DNA from 4 places in the Thalassobacillus sp. B23F22_16 genome. Region 4 is predicted to be linked to each of the others. Evidence: predicted binding sites of a transcription regulator. Region 4 holds the regulator's gene; each other region holds the start of a gene.
What was found. The regulator LexA, encoded in region 4, represses DNA repair genes until DNA is damaged. The targets are predictions, from matches to a motif close to CGAACATATGTTCG.
Positions count from the first base shown of each region.

Region 1: ACGTNI_RS13620 (type IA DNA topoisomerase) is a predicted target of LexA. The motif match lies at 4,951-4,964, and genes of this name have one in related genera.
Region 2: ruvA (Holliday junction branch migration protein RuvA) is a predicted target of LexA. The motif match lies at 4,028-4,041, and genes of this name have one in related genera.
Region 3: parE (DNA topoisomerase IV subunit B) is a predicted target of LexA. The motif match lies at 4,382-4,395, and genes of this name have one in related genera.

Region 1 covers NZ_JBIEKD010000017.1:4,616-12,166, reverse strand. The annotation lists gene ACGTNI_RS13635 (IclR family transcriptional regulator) at 1-468, shown strand, start outside; gene ACGTNI_RS13630 (RQC-minor-1 family DNA-binding protein) at 563-1,324, opposite strand; gene proB (glutamate 5-kinase) at 1,344-2,462, opposite strand; gene ACGTNI_RS13620 (type IA DNA topoisomerase) at 2,679-4,820, opposite strand; gene ACGTNI_RS13615 (pyridoxamine 5'-phosphate oxidase family protein) at 5,085-5,606, opposite strand; gene ACGTNI_RS13610 (tRNA dihydrouridine synthase) at 5,919-6,920, shown strand; gene ACGTNI_RS13605 (5'-methylthioadenosine/adenosylhomocysteine nucleosidase) at 7,096-7,551, opposite strand, start outside.
Region 2 covers NZ_JBIEKD010000006.1:38,927-46,477, reverse strand. The annotation lists gene safA (SafA/ExsA family spore coat assembly protein) at 1-41, shown strand, start outside; gene ACGTNI_RS06760 (phosphotransferase) at 34-987, shown strand; gene nadE (NAD(+) synthase) at 1,018-1,764, shown strand; gene ACGTNI_RS06750 (YhcN/YlaJ family sporulation lipoprotein) at 1,833-2,411, shown strand; gene ACGTNI_RS06745 (YebC/PmpR family DNA-binding transcriptional regulator) at 2,501-3,253, shown strand; gene ACGTNI_RS06740 (BofC C-terminal domain-containing protein) at 3,410-3,970, shown strand; gene ruvA (Holliday junction branch migration protein RuvA) at 4,090-4,707, shown strand; gene ruvB (Holliday junction branch migration DNA helicase RuvB) at 4,726-5,727, shown strand; gene ACGTNI_RS06725 (DUF2905 domain-containing protein) at 5,724-5,924, shown strand; gene queA (tRNA preQ1(34) S-adenosylmethionine ribosyltransferase-isomerase QueA) at 5,944-6,969, shown strand; gene tgt (tRNA guanosine(34) transglycosylase Tgt) at 6,989-7,551, shown strand, end outside.
Region 3 covers NZ_JBIEKD010000023.1:21,606-29,156, forward strand. The annotation lists gene ACGTNI_RS15915 (hypothetical protein) at 70-243, shown strand; gene plsY (glycerol-3-phosphate 1-O-acyltransferase PlsY) at 286-867, opposite strand; gene ACGTNI_RS15925 (ABC transporter ATP-binding protein) at 1,237-2,304, shown strand; gene ACGTNI_RS15930 (ABC transporter permease/substrate-binding protein) at 2,301-3,821, shown strand; gene ACGTNI_RS15935 (CoA-binding protein) at 3,835-4,251, shown strand; gene parE (DNA topoisomerase IV subunit B) at 4,440-6,392, shown strand; gene parC (DNA topoisomerase IV subunit A) at 6,407-7,551, shown strand, end outside.
Region 4 covers NZ_JBIEKD010000002.1:240,106-247,656, reverse strand. The annotation lists partial or broken gene ACGTNI_RS03780 (transposase) at 1-369, opposite strand, end outside; gene ACGTNI_RS03775 (DUF896 domain-containing protein) at 533-766, opposite strand; gene ACGTNI_RS03770 (YneB family resolvase-like protein) at 909-1,568, opposite strand; gene lexA (transcriptional repressor LexA) at 1,873-2,496, shown strand; gene ACGTNI_RS03760 (DUF2553 family protein) at 2,875-3,048, shown strand; gene ACGTNI_RS03755 (hypothetical protein) at 3,765-4,217, opposite strand; partial or broken gene ACGTNI_RS03750 (IS110 family transposase) at 4,500-4,655, shown strand; gene istA (IS21 family transposase) at 4,798-6,366, shown strand; gene istB (IS21-like element helper ATPase IstB) at 6,393-7,127, shown strand; gene ACGTNI_RS03735 (PI-PLC domain-containing protein) at 7,365-7,551, shown strand, end outside.

The DNA.
Region 1 (7,551 bases), on a different contig from region 4:
GCGATCATGGATGGTCTCGATACGATTTATATCCATAAAGAGGAATGCAATCATCCTGTTAGGATTCTGACGCATCTCGGAAGGCGAAACCCTTCCTACTGTACAAGTTCAGGAAAAGTACTACTCGCTTTTAGCGACGATCATGTGGTAGAAGCTGTCATCAACCAGGGGTTAGTTCCCTATACAGAGAACAGCATCACCGATCCTGACCTGCTTCAAGAAGAACTGACATCGATACGTGAAAAAGGGTACGCGGTAAGTACCGAGGAATTAACAGAAGGAACGAAGTCAGTTGCTGCCCCGATCCGGGATTACCAGGGAAAAGTGGTCAGCGCGATTACCGTTGTTGGACCGATCCAGCGGATGAAAGACAAAAAAATACCTGATATCGCCAAAAAAGTGATGGAAGCTGGAAAAGAGGCCTCAGAACGCTTGGGGTATGACGAACGTTATTTTAAGCGCTTTTAGTCACATGAGATTATCAAAGGGTTTTAAGTGAAAACACAAAAAAGGCGCCTTCCCCCTTTACCACACTGGGGAAGGCACCGAATTTTTCTCAAAATTACCATAAAAATTCTTCATCTCTTTGATTTCGACACTCGTTACATCTCTTTGGGTATACAAAACCTTTTTGTTTATAAAATTTCTGTTCACCTACTGTAAAGAGGAAGCGCTCCCCACATTCATAACATTTCAATAGGAGATCCTGGGGAGCCTCTCCCTCCAACATTTCCTTTGTTGATTCTTCCCTTTTTAATTTTACTTGATGATCAATTGGTTCGTTTAATTCCAGTGCTTTAATAGTCTCCTGAATTTTAGCTTTCACCTTTTTGTAATCAATTTCAGCCCATGTTTTCAAGTATGGTATGTACCTTTTGTCTTGTGTCTCTTTCACTTTTTCAAGAAATAAAAGAATCATTTCTCGATTACGATCTTTTAAATAAGTCATGTCTGGATGACTAATTCCTTGCTCTGCCCACTGCTGCCATTCACGCAAAATTTCATCGGCCATCTGATCACGCTCAATATGCCAGCCTCTTTCCGTAAAAATAATCATCGGTAATTTTCCGCTGTACTGAATATCCAAGAAATCGTAATCAATCATCCACTCTATTTTATTCTGGACCTCTTCCAGTTTTTCTGACTTAAAATAGCCATAGACTGGACACTTATCCAATTTCAATTGTAATACCTTTTTCTCACGCGATCCTTTCAAAATCTTAGCAAGAAGCGTTCGTCCTCCTGTTGCTATAATTTCATCGGCTGCTCGTAATATCGCTCTTTTTTCTTCTTGCGATAAGTGATTGTTGTTTGATTTCTTCAAAATGACAACTCCTCACTTTTCAATCATTTTTTTTATGATGACTTACCCAATAATCCCTATGAATAACAACCTTCTGATTACTATTGGCTTTAATCATTGCTTCTGTGCTGGACAATCCCTTAATTTCTGATAATTGATTAGAAGAAAAGTTCACACTGCCTCTTCCAATAAGTTGCCCCTTTAGGTTAATTACCTCTACTACATCATTGGCTCTAAAGTTACCAATGATGCTGGTTATACCCGCAGGCAGGAGACTTTTACCATGCCTTACGATAGCCGCTTCAGCCCCATGGTCTACTTCTATTTTTCCATTGGGAATGGAGTGGAGTGCCAGCCACTGTTTAGTATTCTTCATACTGCTCTGGGAGCTGCTTCCTATATATGTTCCATCGCCTTTTCCAACCAGGATATCAACCAACTTTTCATGTCCTGTTCCAGACCCAATAAATACTTTTACCCCTAACGCTAATGCTGTGCGGGCTGCCTCTATTTTCGATTTCATCCCGCCAGTGCCCACTTTTGAACCGGCTCCAGAAGCACCTTTTACTAAATCATCATCGACCTCTTGAATGAAGTTATATTTCTTTGCATTTGGGTGCGTGTTTGGATTTTGATCATATATACCATTAATATCTGTCAGTATCATTAAGAAATCGGCGTGCACAAGCCCACTAACGAGCGCGGATAACATATCGTTATCGCCAAAGGTTAATTCTTCAACGGCCACGGAATCATTTTCATTAATAATGGGTGTGACATTACGTTTTAACAGTTCCGATAAGGTGGCATGGGCATTTTGATATTGTTCTTTGTGCAGGAAGTTTTGCCTCGTTAACAGTAATTGTGCAGCAACAACCCCATGTCTTCTAAACTCTTCGGTATACCCTTGCAAAAGTTGTCCTTGCCCTACCGCTGCGGCTGCTTGTTTACCGGAAATCGTTACCGGACGTGAGGAATAACCAAGATCTTTAAAGCCCGCCGCAACGGCACCGGATGATATCAAAATCACTTCGTGTCCAAGCTTCTTGAGACGTGCCAGCGCATCAACGTGCTCACGCAGCTTATCATTACTTAGTCCACCATTTGCATTTGTTAAAGAGCTGCTGCCTATTTTGACAACGATCCTTTGCTTCTTCATTCTCCATCCACCACCCAAATAGTAAACATTTAAAGTGTAAAAAACGCCCTTCTCCCCTTTCACATGGGATAGAAGAGCATTTTCTTATTAGTACTTCCTGAACTAATGTTACTTTCAAATATCTATGTTCCATAGCATACAGGTTATAAAACCATATTAGTCTTCTATATTAATAGAATATTATGAAATATTTATAATAAAGAGTCAATGTCAAAGTTAGGTTTTCTTCCCGAAATCAAATACGATTTTATAGTTTTCATCCAATACTAGTGCCGTGCTGAATCGTTTCTTTCCTTTAAATCCTTTCAAAACATTGGTACGCTTCTTCTGACACAATGTCTTTATCATATTCTGAGTCAGTATCTTCCCTGCCAGTTTCTTCGGGAAAGTCACTGTACATCCTTTTTTGTAGTCCGAACACGCGTAGAATTTGTAGCGATCGACAATCGATCCATTCTCACAGGCAGGACATTTGGCAATCGGTTCGTTCCACTTGCGTTTCTCAGGTTCACCGGTACTCCTGACGTTAACCTGCTGGATGATATCCGGTGTTTCCTGAATTAATTTATCTATGAATTGGCGGGTCTGTTTGATAAAGACTTGCTTCGAGCCATCGCCGCTTCCGATTTTCTTTAAATAGGACTCCCATTTGGCTGTCATCGAGGGACTGGATAGGAGTGTTCCTTCAATCGCCTCACAGAGCATGATCCCTTTCTCGGTGATCGACACGTTGTTCCGCTTCACTTCTATATATTTCTGAGCTTTGATTGTTTCAATAATACTCGAGCGGGTGGCTTCTGTCCCGAGACCTTCGACTACCTTCAAAATCTCGACATCCGCTTCATTATCCACCAATTTGCCGCACGTCTTCATCATATTAATCAGCTGACCTTCGGTGTAGGGCTTCGGTGGCTGTGTCATACTTTCCTTTATATGAAGTTTGGCATCTACCTGCTCCCCTTTTTGTACCCCAGGGAGATCAGTCTCTTTCTCCTGCTTCGACTTCAAGGGCTTTGGAAACAGTTCCTTCCACCCTCTGTCGACATCTCTTTTTCCGGTAGACTTGAACGGTAACTCATGCACATGGGTGAAAATCGTCGTCTCCTCATAAACATAGTCCTTGTGAAACATCGCAAGGGTCGTCGCCAAAATTTCATTGTAAATATTACGTTCTTCACGGCTTAACCCACTCAGCTTCTTTTCGGTAGGAACGGATTTTGTCGGTATGATCGCATAGTGTTCCTGCACCTTGCTGCTGTCCACATACCGCTTGCTAGGTCTCAAAGACGATGCTGTAAAAGAAACGTTCAACGCCTGCTGATACCCTTTTAAATTTTTAACCAAATAGGAAAACTCGCTGTCGGTAATAAAATTGCAGTCCGTTCTTGGATAACTGACAAGCCGTTTTTCATAGAGTTTCTGCATTGTTTTGAGTACTTGCGACGGAGAATACTTCCAACGCCGGTTCGCGACACTTTGCAAGGTGGAAAGGGAGTGGAGCTTTGGCGACTTTATCCGCTTCGTTTTTTTATCCAGCCGCTCGACAATGCCTTTATAAGCTTCCTTCTCCTGCAATTGATGCTTGTCCAGCACAGCCTGGACCTTCGCTTTATCCTTTTCCTTTATCTCAGCCAGTCCTTTATATGTACCTGCCTGGGAGTTGAAAAGTCCCTCAATCTGATAAAATGGTTCCGGCTTGAAATTCTCTATCTCTTTATGGCGTTGATAAATCAAATAAACCGTCGGCGACTGTACTCGTCCGATGGTAAGGTAGCTTCCATACCCTTTCTTCTGCAGCAGCAGGGTGAATAGCCGACTAGCATTGATTCCTACCATCCAGTCACTGATTTGACGGGCTTTCGCTTCATCAAATAAACGTAAATCTTTCTCGTTAGTTTGCAGCTGCCTGAATCCTTTTCGCACTTCATCCTTTTCAAGCGAGTTGATCCATAAGCGTTGAATCGGTTTTCCTTTAACTCCAGTCAGCTTAAGGATACTATAAAAAATATTCGAGCCTTCCCGATCGACATCCGCCGCATTGACGATGATATCCGCCTGTTGGAACAACTTCTTGACCGCCTGGAATTGTTCCCATTTCCCTTTCGCTACTTTTTCCAGAAACCGTTCCGGAACAATCGGCAATTGGTCCATCTTCCACTTCTTCCACTCGGGTTTATAATCGTGGGGTTCCTTCAATTCCACGAGATGCCCTACTCCCCACGTGATCGTCGCCCCATTTGGGAATGTATCGTCCGCCTTAAGCTGGATGTATGTTTTTGTCTTCTCCTGTATCGTAAACGCTTCGGCATATGCTTTTGCCTGGGAGGGTTTTTCCGCTAAGATGACTACTCTTGCCACGTCCTCGTACTCCTTTCGATGAATGACTGTTGAGGTTCGATGAAAAATTAATAAGTGGAAGGGGATTGTAATGAAGATATTTAATAGAGGTGTCCGGAGATTAAATTGAGGAGATAAAACATCATTTCTAAGAACATATATTCCCATCTATTATACTATAAGTGAATCATGAAAGGGAGGGAAAATACTCATTTCTCTTTTTTAATATATAAAAAAGCAGGCACCTGTGATCGGTTCCTGCTTTATTTGCATTCAGATTATAAGTTATTTTGTGTTTTCATTAAAGTGGACCGTATCTTTTAAATCATTGCTATCATCTAACGACTTACTGCTGGTCATCTTTTTCACAAACTCCTTAACGGTCTTGACGTTCACGCCGGACTCCCAGTATTCAGCGATTTCTGGTGTCACTTTGACTAGTACAACATTCGGATCATCGGGTGAAGTGTTCAGTAATCGTCCTAGTATTTTATTCCAATAGTCTTTCTTCTTATCTTCATCCTGAACAAATTCAGCAGAGCCGCTGATCGATACATAGGAACTCCCTGCGTATGCCAGGTTAACGGCAGAATTACGTTCGATATCCCTATACTTTTCGGTATCTTTTTCGGTAAGGAACCAGATTTCTTCCTTATCCATATCCATTTCTACTTCCTGGGTACGCATCGGCCGGGACATCAGCTTGCCTTCTGGAGTTAACGTGGTCAGCATCGCTACCTTCTCATCTTTAATCAAGTCTTTAATTTTCTTGATGGTTTCCTGGTTTTCTGAAGTTTGGTTTGCCATTTATGTTTCCCTCCTTATCGTTGTAAGCTACTGCTCTCCTATTCCAAAGAATCAAAGCAGTAAACCTTCTATCTTTTTCTTCTTGTTCCCGAATAGACATAAATTTACACGTTCATTCTTTAGTTGGGGAAGCACGAGCACCACTCTTTTCCAGCGCTCTCTAGCGCGACTTTCTCTTGCACTTTTCGTTTGATACCATTAAAGTATATATTGGTTGAAATCCAGCCTAAGTGGATATAGATAAGAAGCAGAAATATTTTACTTTTAAATTTTGGAACGACCGCGTTCCTTAAGGAAAGGTTCAGATATAGTATGAAAGATAACTTTTGGCATGAGTTGCCGCGACCGTTTTTTGTTCTTGCGCCAATGGAAGCAGTGACGGATGTCGTTTTTCGTCATGTCGTGAGTGAAGCAGCAAGACCTGACGTGTTTTTTACAGAGTTTACGAATACAGAGAGCTACTGCCACCCGAGAGGGAAAGACAGCCTGCGGGGACGTCTGACGTTCACGGAAGATGAGCAGCCGATTGTCGCCCATATCTGGGGAGATAAGCCCGAGTACTTCCGTGAAATGAGTATCGGTATGGCAGAGATGGGCTATCGAGGCATTGATATCAACATGGGCTGTCCTGCGCCCAATGTCGCAACGAAAGGGAAAGGCTGTGGACTGATCCGCCGTCCCGATGTTGCAGCGGAACTCATTCAGGCTGCCAAAGCGGGAGGACTGCCCGTCAGCGTGAAGACCCGTCTCGGTTACACCGAAGTGGATGAATGGCATGACTGGCTGAAGCACCTGTTGGAACAAGATATCGTCAACCTTTCCATTCACCTCCGTACGAAAAAAGAAATGAGTAAAGTCCCGGCGCACTGGGAGCTGATCCCCGAGATCAAGAAGCTCCGTGATGAAGTGGCACCTGATACGCTTCTGACGATTAACGGGGATATTCCAGACCGTCAGAAAGGGCTGGAGCTCGTGGAAAAATACGGCGTGGACGGCGTAATGATCGGCCGCGGGATCTTCCATAACCCGTTTGCTTTTGAAAAAGAGAAAAAAGAGCACACAAGCGAAGAACTGCTCGACCTCCTTCGCCTGCAGCTCGATCTTCATGATAAATATTCCGAAGAACTCGAGCCGCGTCTCTTCAAACCGCTCCTCCGCTTTTTCAAGATATATGTCCGCGGATTCCGGAGAGCAAGTGAGTTAAGGAATCAGCTGATGAACACAAAATCCACCGATGAGGTACGTGCTCTGCTTGATGAGTTTACGGAGGAACATGGTGGCGTGACAGAAGAGAAAAGTTTTTCTATTTCGTAATAAGTTTAATTCCAGGAGAGAAAAGCCAATCGAGCTTTTCTCTATTTTTTTGACCTTATGTATTCCTAAAAGGTAACGAGTAAATAAAAGTGCCTGCTCCCACTGTGTTATCACTTTAGTACAGTGGGGCAGGCACTTATTAATCTCCCAGTTACAAGGGTAACCCTTTGGATTCTTACATATTTTTCAACATTTCTTCAATCACATGACTGGAGTTCTTCGCTGCTTCTTCTACGAAGTTTTCTTGTATTCCTGCTGCTTCTTCTCCTGCATCATCGGAAGCTGAGCGAATGACTACGTACGGGATTTCATTTAAGTAGGCAACTTGTCCAACAGCCGCTCCTTCCATTTCAACAACATACGCATCAAACGTTTCATAAATCCAGTCCGTTTTTTCTTTGCTTGCAATGAATTGGTCTCCTGTCGCAATCGGTCCCTTGAATACATCAACATAATCAGGAAGACCTTTCGTACCTTTCTTAGCAAGCTGAATCAGTTCTTGATCCGCTTCAAAATACCTTGTATCCATATATGGAATTTGTCCTGGCTTAAAATCTTTAGCCGTCTCATCCATATCGTGATGCACGGTCTTTGTGGAAATAACGATATCTCCAAGACCTAGATCAGGATG
Region 2 (7,551 bases), on a different contig from region 4:
TGCCGTATTCTTACGACTTTGACGACGATGATGATGAATAAGTACCAGGGCGATTCTAAATGGAATCGCCTTCTTCCTTTTTTAAGCAGAAAAGAAATGACTGTGGAAGATGTCAAGAAGATAAAACAGGATGTCTATTGGGTGAAATCCCAAGGAAATGAGTATGCGCTGAAATGTTATGAAAGTCTTGAAAAACTAGAAAAACAACATACTTTTTTCGAACAATGGAAAGAAGCAAGCCTTTATGCTGCAGAACCTCTTTCTTACCCTGATGGCAGTAGGGTCATTTCTAATGCAGATGGCGAATGGGGATTGTTTAACTGGTTAAAAGGGGATCATCTGCTTTTTTCCTATAAAAGTGACCGATCAGCCGCAAGTAAAGTAGTGCAAGAATTTCATGCCAGCACAGAGGGAATAGAAACGCCACTGTTACTTCAAAATCCACTCTATATTAAATACCAGCGAAGACTGGAACAGTTCGAAAAAACATTTCCGGCATTCTCCTATGGGGGGAATAGGACTTTATTTCAGGAACTTCACCAATTTGCGAGCAAAACCCTGGATGACTTCGAGCGTTTGGACTGGGCTGCCATTGAAGAAGATGCTTGGGAACGGAAAACTTGGCTGCATGGTGATGTCGCTCATCATAATTTCATCCGAACACGGGATGGCGCAGTGAAGCTGATTGATTTCGACCTTTTACAAATGGGACCGGAACTGTACGACGAAATTCAGTTAGGTCAAAGGTTTTTACCCCATACCCATCATTCATTAAAGGAGCTTACTGTTTATTTTCATGCTACCAAGTGGAAAGAAGCGTGGTTGAAAGGGATTCTCGTCCCAAGTGATTTAATGCGTGAGTGGCTGTATGTCTACCGTAAATATAAGAGGCAAGACCAGAAATTGGCAGGCCATCTTGACTGGCTGCATGCCGCCTGGAAAGACAGGAAGGAATTTGTTGAAAAAGTTCAGCATGTGCTAAGATAAATAATCATAGCTGTAAAGGAGAAAAGAATGATGCAAGCACATGTAGACGCCATTGTTGAATGGCTTCAGAAAAAAGTAAAGGAAGCAAATGTAGATGGTCTTCTGGTAGGTGTCAGTGGCGGTATTGATTCAGCGGTTGTGGCAAACTTGATTAAACTTGCCTGCCCGGAACATTCACTTGGGGTTATTATGCCGTGTAAAAGTAATCCAAGTGATCAGAATTATGCTCAACGTGTAATTGATGCTTGTGAGATCGATCATATTACCGTTGATTTAACGGAAACCCATGAAATGACGTTCTCAACAATAAAAAAACAATTACAGAATAAACAAACATTCAATCATGAACAGGAACAGCTCGCCGATGCTAACCTTCGTGCTCGCCTAAGAATGAGTACGCTATATACCTTAGCGACTAACTATCGTTATTTGGTAGTAGGAACAGATAATGCAGCGGAATGGTATACTGGTTATTTCACCAAATATGGGGACGGAGGAGTAGATCTTGTACCGTTAGTGAATTACACCAAAGGTGAGGTTCGCGAAATGGCGCGTCAACTAAATGTGCCTGCTGAAATTATTGATAAAAAGCCCAGTGCCGGATTATGGGAAGGGCAAACAGACGAGAATGAAATGGGCACCACTTATGATATGATTGACAAACATTTAAAAGGAGAACCAATCCCTGATAAAGACCGTGAAATTATTGAGTCCTTACATCAACGCTCGGCTCATAAGCGCCAGCTTGCGGCAGCACCGCCTGTGTTTGAGGTGTGAAAAGTGGGTTTATTTGACAGATTAAAAAAACCTCCTTAATCCAACATAAAGGAAAAGGAGGTTTTTTTATGTGGAAACAGTTAGCGGCAGGTACCTTTGTTATAGCTTTTGTTCTGGCCGGATGCAACACACAGGAAACTCGTCAGAATGACCAGGACACCAACACCTACGATCCTTTAGAAACGACAGAACAGGGAAATTCAGAAACAAATAAGGAAGAATTGCGACGTGGCGCTCCTAATAAAATTAAACGGGAGGCGGAAGAGGATATGAGGGATACCACTTATAATATTAGTAATCGTGCCCATGATAATGACTTCTATAACGAAAAATCAATGGAAGTCACTCGTGCGGTAAGTGAATTATCAGAAGTATCGGTGGCAAGGGCGATAGCTACCGATGGTCGTATACTTGTTGGTGTTGTGCCTACTCCTCATGCCAAAGATGACCATGACTTGAAGAATAAGGTCAGAAATAAAGTGGCAGAGGTATCAGATGAAAAAGATGTAGTTATTCATGTGAATCATAGTGATTGGGATGAAATGAAAGATCTTGATGCCAGAGTGAGAGCAGAAAAAGCACCGGAAAAAGTGAGGGAGGAAATAAATAAATTTATTGATCGCTTCCAGCTGAATAATGACAGATGATGACATTTCTCATTCTTCAATGATTCTTGCCAATATGATATAGTAATTAAAGAAATTAGATACTATCGTGTTGGAGAGGAGAATGTCCAATGGCTGGTCATTCTAAATGGAAAAATATACAGAGACGTAAAAATGCGCAAGATGCTAAACGCGGAAAAGTATTCATGAAAATGGCTCGGGAAATATTCGTGGCAGCTAAAGAGGGTGGTGGGGATCCGGAAATGAATCCCTCGCTCCGACTGGCTGTAGATAAAGCCAAAGCGAGCAATATGCCGAATGAAAACATTGACCGGGCAATTAAAAAAGCTACCGGCGACCTTGACGGTGTCAGCTATGAAGAGATGACTTATGAAGGCTATGGTCCTGGGGGGGCAGCTGTCATGGTTAAAGTATTGACAGATAATAAAAACAGGACAGCCGCCGAAGTACGTCATGCATTTAACAAGAATGATGGCAATCTTGGTGAGAATGGCTGTGTTTCTTATATGTTCGATCGTAAAGGCTATCTCGTCATTGAACGTTCTGACTATGATGTCGAAGAAGACGATTTAATGCTGGAGGTTATCGAAGCTGGTGCAGAAGAGCTGGAAACGAATGAAGAAACCTTCGAGATTTATACGGAACCGGAAAGCTTTTCAGAAGTTAAGAAAAAGCTTGAACAAAGTGGTTATACCTTTGAAACTGCCGAGATTTCCATGTTCCCACAAACCTATACACCCCTTGGTGAAAAAGAGACCGAAAAAATGTTGAATCTTATTGATACGCTGGAAGACAATGATGATGTGCAGGACATTTATCATAACCTTGAAGCGGATGAAGAGGTATTAGAAAAACTAACTTGAAGTAATCCTTGATTATAATAGCTTCTATTTCTGGGCAAACTGGAAATAGGAGCTATTTTTTATATCCTTTTAACAAGGTTTCGTATGTAAGAGGATAAAAAACATAGGCTTTCCTTATCCTATTCATACGGCCAAGTTTTACTAAGGGGGGATTCGATGAAAACGACAATATGGAAATCGCTCACAATTAGTTTATTGATACTCTTATTTTTTATTACAGTATTGGATGATCGGCCTTCAAGCGGGGAGGCAGATGGAGCAAAAGAAAATACCTTGGAGGAGCCTGTATCCTTGGTGGCAAGTCAGCCGTTAGAATTAAAAGTGACCATGGAAAAGCAATATCTTGATGGAGTTACAGAGGTAGAAAAAAAAATAGAAACCATTTGGGCGATGGAAGATTTTTGGGCTAATTATGATGGTTGGACATTAATGAACCAGGGAGAAGGTTTTGTGGAGTTTTATAAGCAAATAGACGACCTTTCCCCGGAAGTAAAAGCAAATGGTTATTTTGGTATTGATTTAAATGATCAGTTAACGATTTTTCTTGGAAAGCCTACAGAAGGAAAAGTGATAGAATCATTTTTTCCTATTCCAGTGGATACGTTGGAAAGCAGTCGAAGGAAAGAATTGGAGCAGGGAATAAAGATCCAAGATAAAAACCACTTTAACGAAGTAATCGAAACATATGCTGATCGAGATCCTATTGATAAACATTAACATTTACGCTCTCCAATCGTTCAGATGGAGGGCTTTTCTTTTAAGGGTGAGGATAGGCGAACATGTGCTTGTATGTTACAATAAGTGGAGAAATTTGATTGTGAGAAGGGAAAATAAACATGATAGCATATGTTCGGGGACAATTAACGGTCATAGATGATGAGAGTGTCATAGTAGAAGCAAATGGAGTTGGCTATGAATTGATTTGTGCTAACCCGTTTTCATTTCAAGAATATCTAGAAAAAGAGATCAAAATACATACCTATCATTATGTCAGAGAAGATTTGCAGGCTTTATATGGTTTTAAAAAAAGGGAGGATAAAGCACTTTTCTCTAAATTGTTGAATGTATCGGGAATTGGGCCAAAAGGAGCGCTGGCTGTACTTGCTTCTACCAGTGTGCGTGATTTTGTAACAGCAATTGAACAGGAAGATGAAAAGTTCTTGACCCGTTTTCCAGGAGTCGGCAAGAAAACAGCACGGCAAATGATACTTGACCTGAAAGGGAAACTGGTGGCGTGGCTTCCTGATGAAGATAACGAAACGTCGATCTTTTATACGAAAGACCATACTTCACAGGATCGCAGCCAGGCGGTTGAGGAAGCTTTGGAAGCAATGAAAGCGCTGGGATATTCAGAACGTGAGCTGAAAGCACTTCGTCCGAAGCTGGCGAACAGTGATCATGCTAATGTGGATGATTATGTACGCCACGGATTGCAATTAATGATGAAAAACTGAGAACGGAGGTGAATTGGCTTGGAAGAACGGATGATATCCAGTGATTTGCAAGAAGAAGATGCTTCCATTGAGTTGAGTTTGCGGCCTAGTCGATTAAGTCAGTATATTGGCCAGGCGAAAACAAAACGGAATTTGGAAATTTTCATTGAAGCAGCAAAAATGAGAAATGAACCATTGGATCATGCTTTATTATATGGTCCTCCAGGGCTCGGGAAAACTACATTAGCTTCAATTATTGCCAATGAAATGGGGGTTCAGTTCCGGACCACGGCAGGACCTGCTATCGAGCGTGCCGGTGATTTAGCAGCTATTTTATCTTCATTAGAGGCAGGGGATGTACTATTCATCGATGAAATCCATCGACTGCCAAGATCTGTGGAAGAAGTGCTCTATCCTGCTATGGAAGATTTCTGTCTCGATATTGTCATTGGGAATGGTCCCAGTGCAAGGTCCGTCCGTCTTGATCTTCCACCTTTTACACTAGTAGGAGCGACCACGAGGGCAGGGTTGTTATCGGCTCCGCTTCGGGACCGGTTTGGAGTACTAAGCCGGCTGGAGTATTACGATACAAAGGATTTATGTGATATCGTAGAGCGCACCGCTGATATTTTTCAGGTGGGAATTACTCGAGATGCTGCAATAGAAATCGCAAGAAGATCACGGGGAACGCCGAGAATCGCCAATCGGTTGTTGAAGCGTGTACGTGATATTGCACAAGTCAAGGGGAAAGAAGAGATAGACTTGGAAATAACGCAAGAAGCGTTAGAAATGCTCCAGGTAGACCCGGTAGGACTGGATCATATCGATCACAAACTGCTATTAGGCATTATGGATAGCTTTCAAGGCGGTCCAGTAGGCTTGGATACCATCGCCGCTACCATAGGGGAAGAATCACAGACGATTGAAGATGTATATGAACCATATTTGCTTCAAACCGGCTTTATTCAACGCACACCGCGGGGAAGGGTAGTAACACCGAAGGCTTATCTCCACTTTCAACGGGAGGTGCCTGAAGCTTGACCGGATTTGGAAAAATATTTATTGTAATAGGGGTTGTGTTCATCATTATCGGCTTGCTTTGGAGCTTTATTGGCAAGCTGCCAGGTGACATCAGCTTTAAAAAGGGAAATGTAACGTTTTATTTTCCTATTGTTACATCCATTGTGGTAAGCATCATACTTTCATTGATTTTTTACTTCGTTGGTAAAATAAAATGAATAGAGATAGGAGATAATTATGGATATCAAGCAATATGACTTTGACCTGCCTGAAGAGTTGATCGCGCAAACCCCGTTGCTGGATCGATCTTCATCCCGGCTTATGGTGTTGGATAAAAAGGAAAACACCATAAACCACAGAAGATTCTCTGATATTAAAGAATTTTTAAAGCCAGGAGACTGCCTGGTTTTAAATGATACTAGAGTATTGCCTGCAAGGCTGTATGGGGTAAAAGAAGATACAGGTGCGAAAGTAGAAGTTCTTCTGCTTCATCAGACAGAGTCGGATGAATGGGAAGTACTTGTAAAACCAGCAAAGAAAATCAAGGTTGGAACAAGGATAATTTTTGGTGAAGGGAAATTGGCGGCGGAATGTACAGCTACCGAAGATCATGGTGGACGTCAGCTGCGTTTCGAGTATGAGGGAATATTTCTTGAAGTCCTGGAAGCGTTGGGCGAAATGCCATTGCCACCCTATATCAAGGAGCAGCTTTCTGATAGTGAAAGGTATCAGACTGTATATGCGAAAGAAGAAGGTTCTGCCGCAGCACCGACAGCGGGACTGCATTTCACAAAAGAGCTGTTGCAGGAGATTGAACAGGCTGGTGTCGAACTGGCGTATATTACCTTACATGTAGGTCTGGGCACATTCAGACCAGTGAGTGTAGATAACATTGAAGACCACGATATGCATGCCGAGTTTTATCAAGTATCACAAGCTACAGCAGAAAAGTTGAATCGTGTCCGTGAGAACGGTGGGAGGATCATTTCTGTGGGGACTACTTCTACACGAACGTTAGAAACAATCATGCGGGATCATGGGACTTTTACAGAAGCCTCAGGCTGGACTGATATTTTTATCTATCCGCCTTATGAACTGAAAGCGATTGATGGTTTGATTACGAACTTCCATTTACCACAGTCCACATTAATCATGCTTGTCAGTGCCCTGGCAGGACGAGAATTCATTTTACATGCGTACCAGCAGGCTGTAGAAGAGCGATATCGCTTTTTCAGCTTTGGTGATGCAATGTTGATTTTATAAGGAAAGGGTTTAATTACTAATGGCAATCACCTATGAATTTATAAAGACATGTAAACAGACAGGTGCTCGTCTTGGGAAGGTGCATACACCGCACGGTTCTTTCGATACACCTGCCTTTATGCCCGTAGGGACTCTTGCTACCGTTAAAACGATGAGCCCGGAAGAGTTGCAGGAAATGAATGCGAATATCATTCTTTCTAATACCTACCACCTATGGCTGCGCCCAGGGGAAGATATCATCGAAGAAGCAGGTGGACTCCACAAGTTCATGAACTGGGATGGGGCAATTCTGACGGACTCAGGCGGATTCCAGGTGTTCAGTTTGAGCGATTTACGGCAAATTGAAGAAGAGGGCGTACATTTTCGTAACCATATCAGCGGGGAGAAATTATTTCTTTCCCCTGAAAAAGCCATGCACATCCAGAATGCGCTAGGATCAGATATTATGATGGCATTCGACGAATGTCCTCCATATCCAGCGGAATATGACTATATGAAGAAATCGGTAGAACGGACAAGCCGTTGGGCTGAACGCTGTTTAACTGCCCATAAGAAACCAGATAAACAAGGGCTGTTCGGCAT
Region 3 (7,551 bases), on a different contig from region 4:
TTCACATATTTATATTTTTTCTAACCCGTTAATATTATAATAGAGACAAACAATAAAGGAGGGCTTACCATGAGAGGGACAGCCGTTATATTAGAAAACAATAAATACATTGTGTTAGAAGAGGTAGAACGTACATGGATCGAAGGAATGGCAAAAACACATATATCGGAAAAAGAGTGCATCAATTATCCTTCCCTGGTCGGTTTTAAAGAAGAAGAAATTGACTGGGAATATGGCTATTGATAAAAAAGAAGCAGTTCAGCCAAAGGTCTGAACTGCTTCTTTTTACATCCATGTAATTTTAGGTTCTGTCTTATTCCTGATCCGTTTAATATTTTCCCGATGACGATAGATCACAAACAATGTAAGCAGAGTGATAACAATGAATAATCCAATGTCACCTAAGAAAAAAGAAACCGCCATGGATACGATCCCTGTGATCATAGAGGATAAGGATACATATTTAGTCAAGTAAAGCATTAAGAAAAATGTAGCAATCATGATAGCAAATACCAGTGGATTCACCCCAAGAATAACTCCTCCGGAAGTGGCCACTGCTTTTCCACCTCGAAAGCCCGCAAATACTGGATACATATGACCGATTACCGCTATAATACCGAAAATCAGAGGATTGATGTCTGGAACAAACAGAACAGCAAGTACGGTTGCAAGCGTACCTTTCAAAATATCTGCTATAGTGACAAATAGCCCGGCTTTCTTGCCAAGAACCCGAAAAGTATTGGTGCCCCCTAGGTTACCACTGCCATGTTCCCTAATATCAATACCGTAGCCAAGCTTCCCTACTAACAGACCTGAAGGAATAGATCCTAAAATATACGCTATGATTGCTAAAATAATGTATTCCATACTAAAACCCCTTTTTGTTGCCTATTCCTTACTTATTTTACCACGCAATTTGTCTGGTCAGTATAATCAAATCATGCTCTTGTTTCCCTTCGGCAGTTTTGTTCGCTAGAATGGTAGAAGGGGAAGAGTCCTGAGAGATGAAAATATTTCATTTACCTGATAATACTTGTCCTATGCATGGCAGGTGCTCTTATATTATATCTTATGCTTTCTGACAATCAAATAGAATTCAATCAGGTCGAGAGACAAATCCCCTCTTTATTATAAAAGACAAGAAGTTTCAGATTAAGCAGGCAGGAGATGAAGATGTTTTCCTTTTAAGTAAAATGGGTATAACTAAGTCAACATGTGTCTGGTGGAGGATTAAAGATGATAGAGTTTAAAAATGTAACCAAAACGTATCCCGATGGCACGACTGCATTAAGAGGTGTAACATTCTCCGTGAAAGAAGGAGAACTGTTGACGGTAGTCGGACCAAGCGGTTGTGGTAAAACGACAACAATGAAGATGATAAACAGGCTGATCAAGCCGACAGAAGGATCGATCTTCATACATAACAAAAATATCAAGGAATTCAATATCCATGAACTACGCTGGAATATTGGCTATGTCCTGCAACAGATTGCCTTATTTCCGCATATGACCATTGAAGAAAATATCGCAATCGTTCCGGAAATGAAAAAGTGGAAAAAGAAAGATATTTCTTCTCGTATTGATGAATTGATGAACATGGTCGGACTGGAACCGGAGACTTACCGGAAAAGAAAGCCGGATGAATTATCAGGTGGACAGCAGCAGCGGGTAGGAGTCATACGCGCTCTCGCCGCTGACCCTGATATCATATTGATGGATGAGCCGTTCAGTGCGCTCGACCCGATCAGCCGCGAAAAGCTTCAACAGGACATCCGGGAGTTGCAAAGGAAAATCAAAAAGACGATTGTGTTCGTCACTCATGATATGGACGAAGCTTTGGCTCTTGGTGATCGTGTATGTTTGATGAAAGAAGGGGAAATCGTACAGATAGATACGCCCCAGAACATGGTACTTGAACCTAAGAATGATTTTGTTAAAGAATTCATCGGAAATCGCAAATCGCCATGGCAGTCTGCTGTTGATGTCATCGCCGACAGAAGCGGCAGCAAGGTGCTCACCGAAACAGAATTCGACCAGAGAAAATTTGATTCCTATGGCGTCTATATCATGGAAGATGCTTCAGGGAATTATGTGAGTGGTGTCAAACAAGCGGAAAAAGTAGACTTACCTGTCCTTGAGAATGACCTTCCTCTAAAGAAAGCCGCTGATATTTTTGAACAGCATGGAGAAGAGTTGCTGCCAGTAGTTAAAGGCCAGCGGTTAATTGGCACCCTCTCCTATCGGGAAATCGTTCTTCACCTCAAGCAACACGTTTCCACAGAGAATGGGGTGATACGGTCATGAAGGAATTCTTAGATGTATTAGAGCGCCGTCAGGACGTGTTATGGCCGACGATTTGGGAGCACCTTCAAATTTCCATTGTCGCCCTGGTCATCGCAACGTTAATTTCGCTTCCTTTAGGTTTAATTTTAACTAGAAACCAGCGGATAGCAGAACCAATTATCGGGCTTACAGCCATTTTGCAGACAATTCCTAGTCTGGCGGTCTTAGCATTCCTGATACCTTTCTTCGGTATCGGCCAGACACCAGCAATTATTGCGTTGACAGCATATGGACTGCTCCCAATATTAAGAAACACCTATACCGGGATAAAAGAAGTCGATCCCGCCCTAAAAGAGGCCGCGACCGGAATGGGAATGAGTTCGTTCCGGCGCTTATCACGTGTAGAACTGCCGCTGGCAATGCCTGTCATCATGGCCGGGATTCGTACATCGATGGTTCTTATTGTTGGTACTACTACGATTGCTGCTTTAATCGGAGCTGGCGGACTTGGGGACATTATCCTGCTTGGTTTAGACCGAGGAGGAGATTTGAACCTTATCCTACTAGGGGCTATTCCTGCCGCTTTATTAGCGATCATACTGGATTTAATCCTGCGGATGTTTGAACGGACTTCCGCCAAATCAGGTTTCCGTTCACTCGTCAGTCTCCTTGTGATAGCTGCATTGATTGCAGTCGGACCACTCGCTTTTGGCGGTGGTGCCAAATCGGATATTAAAATCGGGGCAAAACTGGGGGCAGAACCTTCTATCCTGATCAATATGTACAAGCTGATGATTGAAGAAGAGACAGATCTATCCGTTGAGCTTGTACCAAATCTCGGAAAGACAGATGTCGTATTCAGCGCGCTTCAAGAAGGCAGCATTGATCTTTACCCTGAATTTACAGGTACCGCGTTAGTGAGCTTATTAAATCAGGAAGCGGAAAGCACAGACGAACGGGAAGTCTATCAATCAGCTGCAGAAGGATTAGCACAGGAGTATAGCCTTGCTTACCTTGAACCAATGCAATATAACAACACTTATGCCATAGCTACTACGCAGGAGTTCGCTGATCAATACGACTTAGAGACGATAGCAGACCTTAAACCGATTGAAGACCAGGTAACAGCAGGTTTTACACTTGAATTCAATGATAGAGAAGATGGTTATCAGGGAATTAAACAACTTTATAATTTAGAATTTGGCGAAGTCAGGACGATGGATGCCGGTTTAAGGGAAGGTGCCATCGAAAAAGGAGAAGTGGACATCATTGATGCCTACTCGACAGACAGTTATGTGGAAGGATTGAACTTAAAAGTACTGGAAGATAATGAAAACCTCTTCCCTCCATACCAGGGTGCACCGCTGCTTCGTCAGGAAACGCTTGATAAATATCCTGAACTGGAAGAAATCTTAAACCGGCTGGGTGGCAAGATTACTGGCGATCAAATGCGGGAAATGAATTATAAAGTAGAAGAAGAGGATGTAGATCCTGAGGAAGTAGCCAGAGAATTTCTGGAAGCAGAAGGATTATTGTAAAGGAGGCTGTATAATGGCATATCAACACCCCGATAATGAGACGATCATTCAAGCTTTAAAAGATACGAAAACAATCGCTGTTGTCGGTCTTTCTGATAAGGAATACCGCACCTCTTATCAGATTGCCAAAGAAATGCAGGATGCAGGCTACCGGATCATTCCTGTAAATCCGATGGTGGATCAGGTGCTTGGGGAACAAGCATATGACTCCTTACTTGACGTGAAAGAATCATTTGAAATGATCAATGTTTTTCGTCGGTCAGAGCATCTTACTTCCCTGGCAAAGGAAGCGCTCCAGACTGATGCAAAGATTTTTTGGGCCCAGCAGGGAGTCCAGGATGATGACGCTTATGAATACTTGAAAAAACATGATTTTACCGTCATGATGGATATGTGTTTAAAAGTAGCCCATGCTGTTCTTATGAAATGAAGCCGATAAATGACCAGTAAAAATCCCTGTACTTACAGGGATTTTTTACTGAGTATGGAAAACGTTACTTGCGTCTTTTGTCAAAAAGGCTAAAATAGAACAAGCAGATATGTATTGTCATTTACACGTTCGAACGTTTGTTCTATTATAGAAATAGATAGGTAAGTCAGAAGGGAGACGTAGGCATTTTGGTTAAACAATCACAGCAATATTCAGATGACTCCATACAAGTATTGGAAGGATTGGAAGCTGTCAGGAAACGTCCAGGTATGTATATCGGAAGCACCGACCATCGGGGACTGCATCATTTGGTTTATGAAATCGTCGATAATGCTGTCGATGAGGCGCTAGCCGGTTTCGGTAACCGAATTACCGTCACTTTGAATAAAGATGGCAGTGTGTCAGTCGAGGATGAAGGACGAGGGATGCCAACAGGCATGCATAAAATGGGGAAACCTACCCCGGAAGTAATCTTGACTGTTCTTCACGCCGGCGGAAAATTCGGCCAGGGGGGCTACAAGACAAGTGGTGGCTTGCACGGTGTCGGGGCTTCGGTGGTCAATGCCCTGTCAGAATGGCTGGAAGTTACCATCCACCGGGATGGGCAGACCTATGTCCAGCGTTTTGAAAACGGAGGGGTTCCGGTCACATCGCTTGATAAAACGAAGAAAACGAGAAAAAGCGGGACGATTATTACCTTCAAGCCTGACCCTACTATTTTTTCCACTACCACCTACAATTTTGAAACTTTATCGGAACGCTTAAGAGAGGCAGCATTTTTACTTAAGGGTGTGGAAATTAAACTGATTGATGCGCGTAAAGACATCGAAGAAAGCTACCAGTATGAAGAAGGTTTGAAAGCCTTTGTCAGTTACTTGAATGAAGAAAAGGATACCCTGCATCCGGTAGTGGCTTTCGAAGGGGAGCAAAATGGCATTGAAATTGATTTTGCTTTTCAATTTAATGATGGCTTCGCAGAAAGTATGCTGTCTTTTGTCAACAACGTACGGACAAAGGACGGAGGAACGCATGAGTCCGGCGCAAAAACGGCTATAACGAGGATTTTCAATGACCATGCGCGAAAGACCAACCTGTTAAAAGAAAAAGATAAAAACCTGGAAGGTAATGATATTCGCGAAGGTTTTACAGCGATCGTCTCGGCACGAATTCCGGAGGAGCTATTACAGTTCGAGGGACAGACGAAAAGTAAACTCGGTACCTCAGAAGCAAGATCGGCTGTCGATGCTATCGTTTCGAGTAAGTTGTCGTACTTTCTGGAAGAAAATCCAGATATCGCATCTTTACTGATCAAGAAGGCAATCAGAGCGAAGGAAGCTCGTGAAGCAGCAAGAAAGGCCAGGGAAGATGCAAGGTCAGGCAAGAAAAAGAAACGGAAAGAAACCATGCTCAGTGGGAAACTGACACCTGCTCAATCAAGGAATCCGAAGAAAAATGAACTTTACCTCGTCGAAGGTGATTCAGCAGGCGGCTCTGCTAAACAAGGACGTGACCGAAAATTCCAGGCCATCCTCCCCCTAAGGGGAAAGGTAATCAATACAGAAAAGGCGAAAATAGCCGATATATTTAAAAACGAAGAGATTTCAACAATCATCCATACGATCGGAGCTGGGGTCGGCGGTGATTTTGATCTCGAAGACTGTAATTACGATAAAATCGTCATCATGACGGACGCAGATACTGATGGAGCTCATATCCAGGTATTGCTCCTGACTTTCTTTTACCGGTATATGCGGCCGCTTGTAGAAGCCGGCAAAGTGTTCATTGCCCTGCCGCCTCTTTATAAGGTTTCCAAAGGGAAAGGGAAAAAAGAACAAATAGAATATGCCTGGGATGAAGATGGCATGGAAGCAGCAGTCAGAAAATTTAAGAGCGGCTATATTATTCAGCGTTACAAAGGTCTCGGTGAAATGAATGCCGATCAGCTATGGGAGACGACGATGGATCCGGCTACACGTACACTGATCAGGGTGACGATTGACGATCTCGCCCGTGCCGAACGACGGGTAACGACATTAATGGGAGATAAAGTCGAGCCACGGAGGAAATGGATTGAGTCCCATGTCGCATTTGGGTTGGAAGACGAAGCAAACATCCTGGAAAATGACAAAATTCAGAACTAGAGGAGGATATTCTTTTGGCGGAAGTGGAAAATTACTTAGATTTACCTTTAGAAGAGGTCATTGGCGACCGGTTCGGAAGGTATAGTAAATACATCATACAGGAACGGGCGCTGCCGGATGCCCGCGATGGGTTGAAACCTGTGCAGCGGAGGATTCTGTATGCGATGCATCAGGAAAAGAATACACATGATAAAGCTTTCCGGAAATCTGCGAAAACAGTAGGAACAGTAATCGGTAATTATCACCCCCATGGAGATACCTCTGTCTATGATGCGATGGTACGGCTGAGTCAGGAATGGAAAGTGCGGAAACACTTAGTAGAAATGCATGGAAATAACGGAAGCGTCGACGGAGACCCTCCTGCTGCCATGCGTTATACAGAAGCCCGTTTATCCAGCATTTCTTCTGAGCTTTTACGGGATATCGAAAAGGAAACAGTAGATTTCATTCCTAACTTTGATGACACCATCTATGAACCTGTCGTTTTGCCTGCAAAATTTCCAAACCTTTTGGTCAACGGTTCAACTGGTATATCGGCAGGTTATGCTACAGATATTCCTCCCCATAACCTCGGTGAAGTGATCGATGCTGTCATCATGAAAATTGAAAAGCAGAATGTGACGACTAGCGAACTGATGACTAAACTGAAAGGGCCGGATTTCCCGACAGGAGGAATCATCCAGGGGGAAGAAGGCATTAGAAAAGCGTATGAAACCGGTAAAGGTAAGGTCATTTTACGCGGGAGAGCAAATATTGAAAGCATCAAAGGAAATAAGGAACAAATCGTTATTGATGAAATCCCTTATGAAGTTAATAAAGCTAACCTAGTCAAACGTATGGACGAACTGCGTATCGACCGTAAAGTGGAAGGGATTGCAGAGGTGCGGGATGAAACAGACCGTACAGGACTCCGTATCGTAATAGAACTGAAAAAAGAAGCAAATAGTGAAGGCGTTTTGAATTATCTCTATAAAAATACTGATTTGCAGATTACCTATCATTTCAATATGGTAGCAATTAAGGATCGCACGCCAACGCTGCTTAATTTACAGCAGATCCTTGAATCGTATATCGCCCATCAAAAAGAAGTGGTGACTCGGCAGTCCAACTACGATTTAAAGAAGGCGAAGGCACGCGCCCACATCGTAGAAGGTCTGAT
Region 4 (7,551 bases):
TCGGGAACGAAACTGGACAAAGCTCTGGCGAAGAAGATCTTTGACGGCAGGGTGGACACGGAACCGATTGATGGTTCGATAGCTGGGCTCATAACCCTGAGCCAGCCACATCATGCGCACACTATCCTTGATCAGCCCTTCGATTTTTCTTCCTGAGAACACGGATTGGGTGTAGGCGCATAAAATGACCTTCATCATCATGCGTGGGTGATACGCCGGGCATCCCGTGTCACGCAGGAATGCTGAAAAGGCTTCATCCGGAATACTTTCCACCAACTCATGAACGGCATAGGCGATATCATTATCTTGTAGTTTCATTTCTACATCCATAGGCAAGATTACTTGGTTCATGTTATACTGTTTAAACATAAGGGCACCTCCGATGGTTATTGTGTGGTAACTTTAATTTTATCAGAGGTTGTCCTTATATTCTTATTAAAATAAAAGAAAACCATAAAAAGAGTGGTCCGCATCAAAATGATGCGGACCACTTTCTGTTTAAATTACTGGGTTTTGTCCCAGCCTCGTTGGATTAATGTTTCTTTTCGTTGCGTTGCATTCGTTTTACTTTTTCCGGTGTTACGTCATTTCCTTCCGGATCAACGACTTTCATACTTTTCAATTGGTTTTTGAAAGACTTCCGGACATTGCCGAGGTATTCTTGGCGTAATTGCTTTTGTTCGTCTTTCTCTGCTTTCGTAAGGGATTCTTTTTTCGATTTATTGGCTAATTCGTTTATACGATTTAGTTTATCTTTTGATAACATGCGTACACACTCCTTTTTGTGAGCCCTTAATTAAGAAAAGCCTGTTCTGTTCCCTCAAATACTTATAAAGGAATAAGTAGCTAAACTTCTCTCTAAGTGCTAAAAAGACAAGTGTCCTATGACCCTTGTCTTCTATATAATATTAACTTTTATCTTCTTCTTTTTCAAGTGAGATGTATTCACGGTAACGCCGGTGGACAGTCGCTTTGGAAACATCATAACCAAGCCCGCGCAAGGTGGCGGCAATTTCTTCGAAAGTCAACTTATTGGACCTAAGCCGGACAACTTCCTCTATCGGAAATTCAATCCGCTCCCTCCCTCTTGCCAGTTGCTGGTTGGAAAGATTCTTACCCGGGTCATAACCTCGTTCCATCGCTTTGTTCATGCCGCGCTTTATTTTCAGGTTATGGATTTTACGCTGGTACTCCTCCACAATACCTACTATCTGCAGAACCATGGAGTCGGATTCAGACAGCTGCAGCTCTCCCTGATGGGAAAGAGACCAGACATGCACGTCCATTTTGTTAAGCTGATGAAACAGCGCAATTTTTGTATTGCCCCGCCCTAAGCGTGTTTCATCCTGAATCAGCAAGCCTTCCGCCTGTCCATCCGAAAACCGGTCAAGCAACCGGAATACACCCTCACGCTCAATTTCGTATCCGCTCGCTTGTTCTTTTATTACGTCCACTACTTCCATGTCTTTCTGTTCGGCCATAGCAAGAAGCTCTGACTCCTGCCTGGCTAATGACGTTACCTGTGCTTCTTTTTCTGTACTTACCCTGCAATAAATGATTACGTTCATTCCTGCGACCCTCTCTGCTTGTTAATACGGATAATAAACTATAGACCTAATGTCAGCTGCTGATCGTCATGGCAGCATATAAGAATGCCAGACTCAAAATGAAAAGAATAATATAGGTCATGTCCAACTTAGACAGTTTATCAAACATTTTAACCCCTCCATACAGAACTTTTGTTCGCATTTGTTAATTTCATTATATACGAACATTCGTTCTTGTCAAGAAAAAATCGAACGAATGTTTGTATTGTGGAAATCATCATGGTACAATGTGGTTAATAAAAACATATGTACGAGGTGTGCTTATATGAGTAAATTATCGAAGCGGCAACAGGAAATATTGAAATTCATAAAAGAAGAAGTACTGGCAAAAGGCTATCCACCTTCTGTACGCGAAATCGGACAGGCTGTAGGACTGGCCTCCAGCTCCACGGTCCACGGCCACCTTGCGAGGTTAGAGAAAAAAGGATTCATCCGACGGGATCCAACAAAGCCTCGCGCTATTGAAGTATTGGAATTAGAAGAAGAACAAAATATTCCGAGAAGTGAAGCCTCCTATGCGCCGGTAATTGGTAAAGTCACAGCAGGCTCACCTATTACAGCAATCGAAAATATTGAAGAATATGTGCCGCTGCCGGAAAACCTGGCCGGCGGTGAAGAAAATACGTTCGTACTTGTAGTCGAAGGAGAAAGTATGATTGAAGCTGGTATATTGGATGGAGATATGGTCATCGTGAAACAGACACCAACCGCTCAAAATGGAGAAATAGTCGTTGCGATGACGGAAGACGAGGAAGCTACGGTCAAACGGTTCTTCAAAGAAAAAAACCATATCCGCCTGCAGCCTGAAAATGCTACGATGGAACCGATTGTCCTTCAGGAGGTATCCATTCTAGGAAAAGTAGTGGGGTTATACCGTTCGATCCATTAATACACCCTCCCTTATAATAAGTGTCAATCATAAATAAGCTTAAAAGGACAACCACCTAATAATAATAGCGGTGATTGTCCTTTTGTTTTGTATTAAATACTGAATCATTTACCTTAGAGGAATACCAAACTCAAGAATTACTATAAAGAGCGCTAATTTTGCGCTCATTTTTATCTATTCATAGACATAGGACTAATTAACTGAATTGTCTATATATTCTGACTATAACTTGATTTTCCACCTAACACTCCTTTATAATAACGTACAACAGTTATTAAAGAATGTGTTCATCATTATAAGGGAGGAATTGAATGAAGAAAGAGAACCTTCGCATGGTAGATATCACAGAGAGTATTAATGGAAAGTTAGAAGAAGGAAATATTAATTTATATCTTTAATAAGGAAAAAATCGGCCGGATTTTGATGACTGGCGGTGAAAATCGTTACGAAATGATAGAAGGTTTCAAATACCAAAAAGGAAAAATCTTTCGTATAAATAAAGTGAATGATATTCAGCAATACGTAAGTGATTGCGATCTTGGCTGGTGTTGAGCCATAAATAAAGCCATTGATGCAAAGCATCAATGGCTTTATTTTGATTAATATACGGAGATATACTGTTCACGTTCCCCAGGGTGGACTTGTGTACGGAATAGATTTTATGGATACAAAATATTCGTTTTTAATCATTTAAATACGATCATAATCAGTATACTTATCAAATAGTCTACCCTTTTAGTTAAGTAATACAAGGTGGAAACCTGCCTGATTTATAACTTCCCCCATCCTTCTGGTTCCACATTTTACGTTTATACTTATCTGAGTAATGATTAGCTTCGTTTCTTCGAGGTTTACAATGCTTTGCTTTTAACGCAATATAAACCTCCTTCAGTACTTGTATAGATTGGCATAAATGAATCGACCCAATGCCACATATGTAAATATCACCATCCGTTCATACAAAAACTCCTTATTTCTTATTCCGCTCCGTTAGTGAAAAAAAGATCGTCCGACTTGGACAATCTCCTCCTATCATGGAATAATGAGGCCAATCCAATACTTTAAATTGCCCCCGTTTCATTAAGACTCGATTTCAAGATAATCAGTCTTCTAATTTATTTGTAATCGCTATTAACATCTAAGCTTTTGATTGGAGAGAGTATTGAAACATCAAAACATTGCCTTAAAGAGATTTTACTCATATTATAATAAATTAACGCGGCGAATAATAAACAAGCTGTCGAGACTTACTCAACAGCCTAGAAAATTTATGGGAAAACTTTTAGCTTCTTTAATATGTAAACAATCCATCCAATGACAAGAAAACCCCCGACATACATAAGGATGGTATAAAAGAAATTCCATGTTTGATCATATTTTATTGTTTCTACTAGAAGAGCCAGCCCTTCTAAGCCCGTCATACCTCCGATGAATATAATATAGACCCAGAGGGGATTAGTGTTTTTGTACACCAGCATATAGGTGAACCAGGCTCCGGCGACAGTGAAGATTCCTAAATCTAAAAACAAGGAATCCAGTAAAACAATCGTCGGCATATGATTCACTTTCCACAGTCCCATATGAATGCCTGCCTGGTTCAAAACAACCGCAATCAATGCGGTAATGGGTGCCGTCGTATAAAAAATTTTGGGTGCTTTTTTATATAAATAAATGCCTATAATCCAAGGAAAGACAAAGCCTGCAATTATAATAAATACCATTTCTACCACCTCATGTTAGTACTGTGTCTTTTCTCATTTTTTATTCTATAAGAGATAATGTATCTAATCCACTTTATCAGACAGTTTCAGCTATTTGATTTCCAGTTCGAAAGGAACTTCAGAATTCTATTTCCAACCTTTTATTATTATCTCGAAACTGAGTCTACAAATATACTGCCCTATACTTAAGTACACAAAAGACGACTATTCTTATTGAATATTCGTCCACTCGTATATTATTATTATTAACCAGATTATTTCTGGTTTTAAATCTCTCATACCTTTAGCTTCCTTCATCAACTTGGATACAAAGTGATATCTTTCAATCCTACGCAATTGGACGCCCTCCGAAATTTTTATATTTGCAAAACCAAAACAGACATTAAAGATGCGTATTTAGTTGCTCAAGTAATACGCATCGACTCTCCAGAAGCGACTTCTGTGACTGCTAAACTAAAGTAGACAGTTTCCGCTAGATTAGAAGAAACACTTATTTACCCAAATATACCAGTAAAATATACAGCTCTCCCATTGTATGATATTTAAGATTATACAGACATCAATGGAGGGCTCAGAAAAGGTGGATAAGTGGGAAATGTATATGGAGATTCAACAGTTAATTAAGCAAGGATTTAGTAAATCGAAGGTGGCGGAAAAGTTAGGGGTTTCAAGATCAACGGTATATCGCAACCTGCAGAAGTCTCCTTCGGAGATGGCTGAATGGGTAGAAAGAATAAAAACGAGAGAGAAAAAGTTAGATCCTTACAAAGCGTTAATTTTATCCTGGCTGAGAGAACATCCTGATATGTCGGCAGCACAAGTGCAAGATTGGTTACAGGAAAGGTATGAATCACTGGAGATTGGCGAGAGCACGGTTCGTGCCTACGTTAGAGAATTACGTACTGAATATAGAATAGAGAAAGAGACTCTACCACGGAATTATGAAGCTATTCCTGACCAGCCAATGGGAGAACAAATGCAGGTTGATTTTGGTCATACAAAACAAAGAACACCTGACAATCAAGAGGTGAAGCTGAGCTTTATCGCATTTGTTTTGTCTAACTCGAGATACAAATATAAAAAATGGTTAGACAGACCTTTCACTACCCAGGATGTGATGGAAGCACATGAAGATGCATTTCGGTGGTATGGCGGAATCCCAAGAGAAATCGTTTATGATCAGGATAATTTAATCGTGGTCAGTGAAAATGGCGGGGATCTTATCTTAACGAAAGAGTTTCAACACTATAAGGAAACCAGGCGTTTAAACCTTAGGGTTTGTAGAAAAGCTGAGCCGGAAAGTAAAGGGAAAATTGAAAATGTGGTTGGCTTTATCAAGCATAACTTTGCAAGACATAGAGTGTTTCACAACATTGATTCCTGGAATGAGCAGGGTTGGCAGTGGCTAAACCGGACAGGGAACTATAAAATCCATAACACAACAAAAAAAAGACCGGCCGAAGTGTTCTCCTTGGAAAAGCAACACTTAAGACCAGTCGCAGAAAAATTAACTATCAAAAACAATTATGAAAATAGTATAACAAGAAGCGTCCATAAGGACAATACAATTCGTTATTTGTCGAATCGGTATTCTCTTCCACTTGGAACATTCCATAAATATGATACCGTCGGTATCAAGGAAACGGAAGACAAACAACTATTCATCTATATTACCGATACAGGAGAATTGATTGCAAAACACACTATTCCTGAAGGAAAAGGCCAATTAGTAAAGGATAGAAGCCATTCGCGCGATCGAACAAAAGGCATCAATGCATTTATGGATACGGTTGCGAAACGGTTTGAAGAGGTAGATTCCGCATACGACTATCTTAATATCATCCGGCAAAACTACCCTCGGTATATTAGAGATCAGTTGCAGATTATTTTAAAGCAGACAAAGGAGAACAATGGGGCAATCTTATCAGCAGCACTGAAAGAATGTGTGAAAAGAAATCTTTATAGTGCGACAGATTTTAGCGATATCGTTTCATACATCAAACGACAACGCCAAGTTGATGATACAGTAACCGATAACGCCCGGGCTGTATCATCTATAAATAAGATTTCAGGCTGGCTCATGGATACGGAAGCCCAAAAGAGAACAGTAAATGCCTATACTGAAATATTGGAGGGTGAGTCTAATTGAGTCAGCTGAATCAATTACAAGATTTGATGAAAACCCTCCGCCTGACCGAAACAGCTAACCATCTTCCTACACTCATAAGAGAAGCTGAGCAAAAGGACGCATCCTTTACTCAGTTTCTCCTGGATGTAGCAACCTATGAACAAAAGCGCAGAGAAGAAAAGCTATTAGAGAAACGGTTTAAATGGGCGACGTTCCCGTTTTTCAGCACTTTGGAAGAATACGATTTAAAAGAACAGAAATCATTAAGTTCGAAGAAACTAAATCAGTTAAAGGACTTAACGTGGATGGAGCAGCTATATAATATTATTTTCCTTGGCCCGCCAGGCGTCGGCAAAACCCACCTATCGATTGGGCTGGGCATTGAGGCTCTCAACCAAGGATATAAAGTGATTTTTACTACGATGGGTGATCTCATTCATGTATTAAAGACTGAAGAAATCACAAGGAAATCGAAAACAAGAATGAAGAGAATACGAGAAGCAGATCTAGTTATCATTGACGATTTAATGTTTATGGCAATGGACAAACAGGAAGCCAATATGTTTTTTCATTTGATCAATGATTTATACAATCAAACATCGATTATATTAACGTCCAATAAAGGTCCTAAAGAATGGGGTGAATTATTAGGAGATCAGGCAATTACAACTGCGATTCTAGATCGTATATTGCATCGAGTGGAAATCATTCATTTAAATGAAGACAGTTGGCGAATGAAGCATCGAAAAACCATATTTGGGCAGCAAAGTGTTTCAAATTAATAAGCAGAAATTGTGTCATTTTACTTGACGGTCACAACTTCATTCAGCTTTAGAATTTCGTTAAGATTATGATCATGAGTTTATTCTATTGATTGATATAAAATCGGAGGGTAAGTCTACTTACCAGGCGATTGATCAACAGCTGCGCGAGTACAAAAGAATGCTCACTAAGTACGTACCTTTCGTTGTAAACCTGGTGCTGTAACTGTGTACATTTCCGGAAAACACCCACGGTAATTGATGGAGAGTCAAACCGTTCGCTATACCGCTTATGATGGTCGGATTAGCGACCTTGGTACAGGCGCCCCCAGTACATTAATCAGCGATAATTGGACAAAGCATTTTACCTGGATGGGTGTTGGCCCGATGCCACCGGAAGAGTGGAAGAAACTACATTCCATTGTGACAACTGCTCCTTCCAATG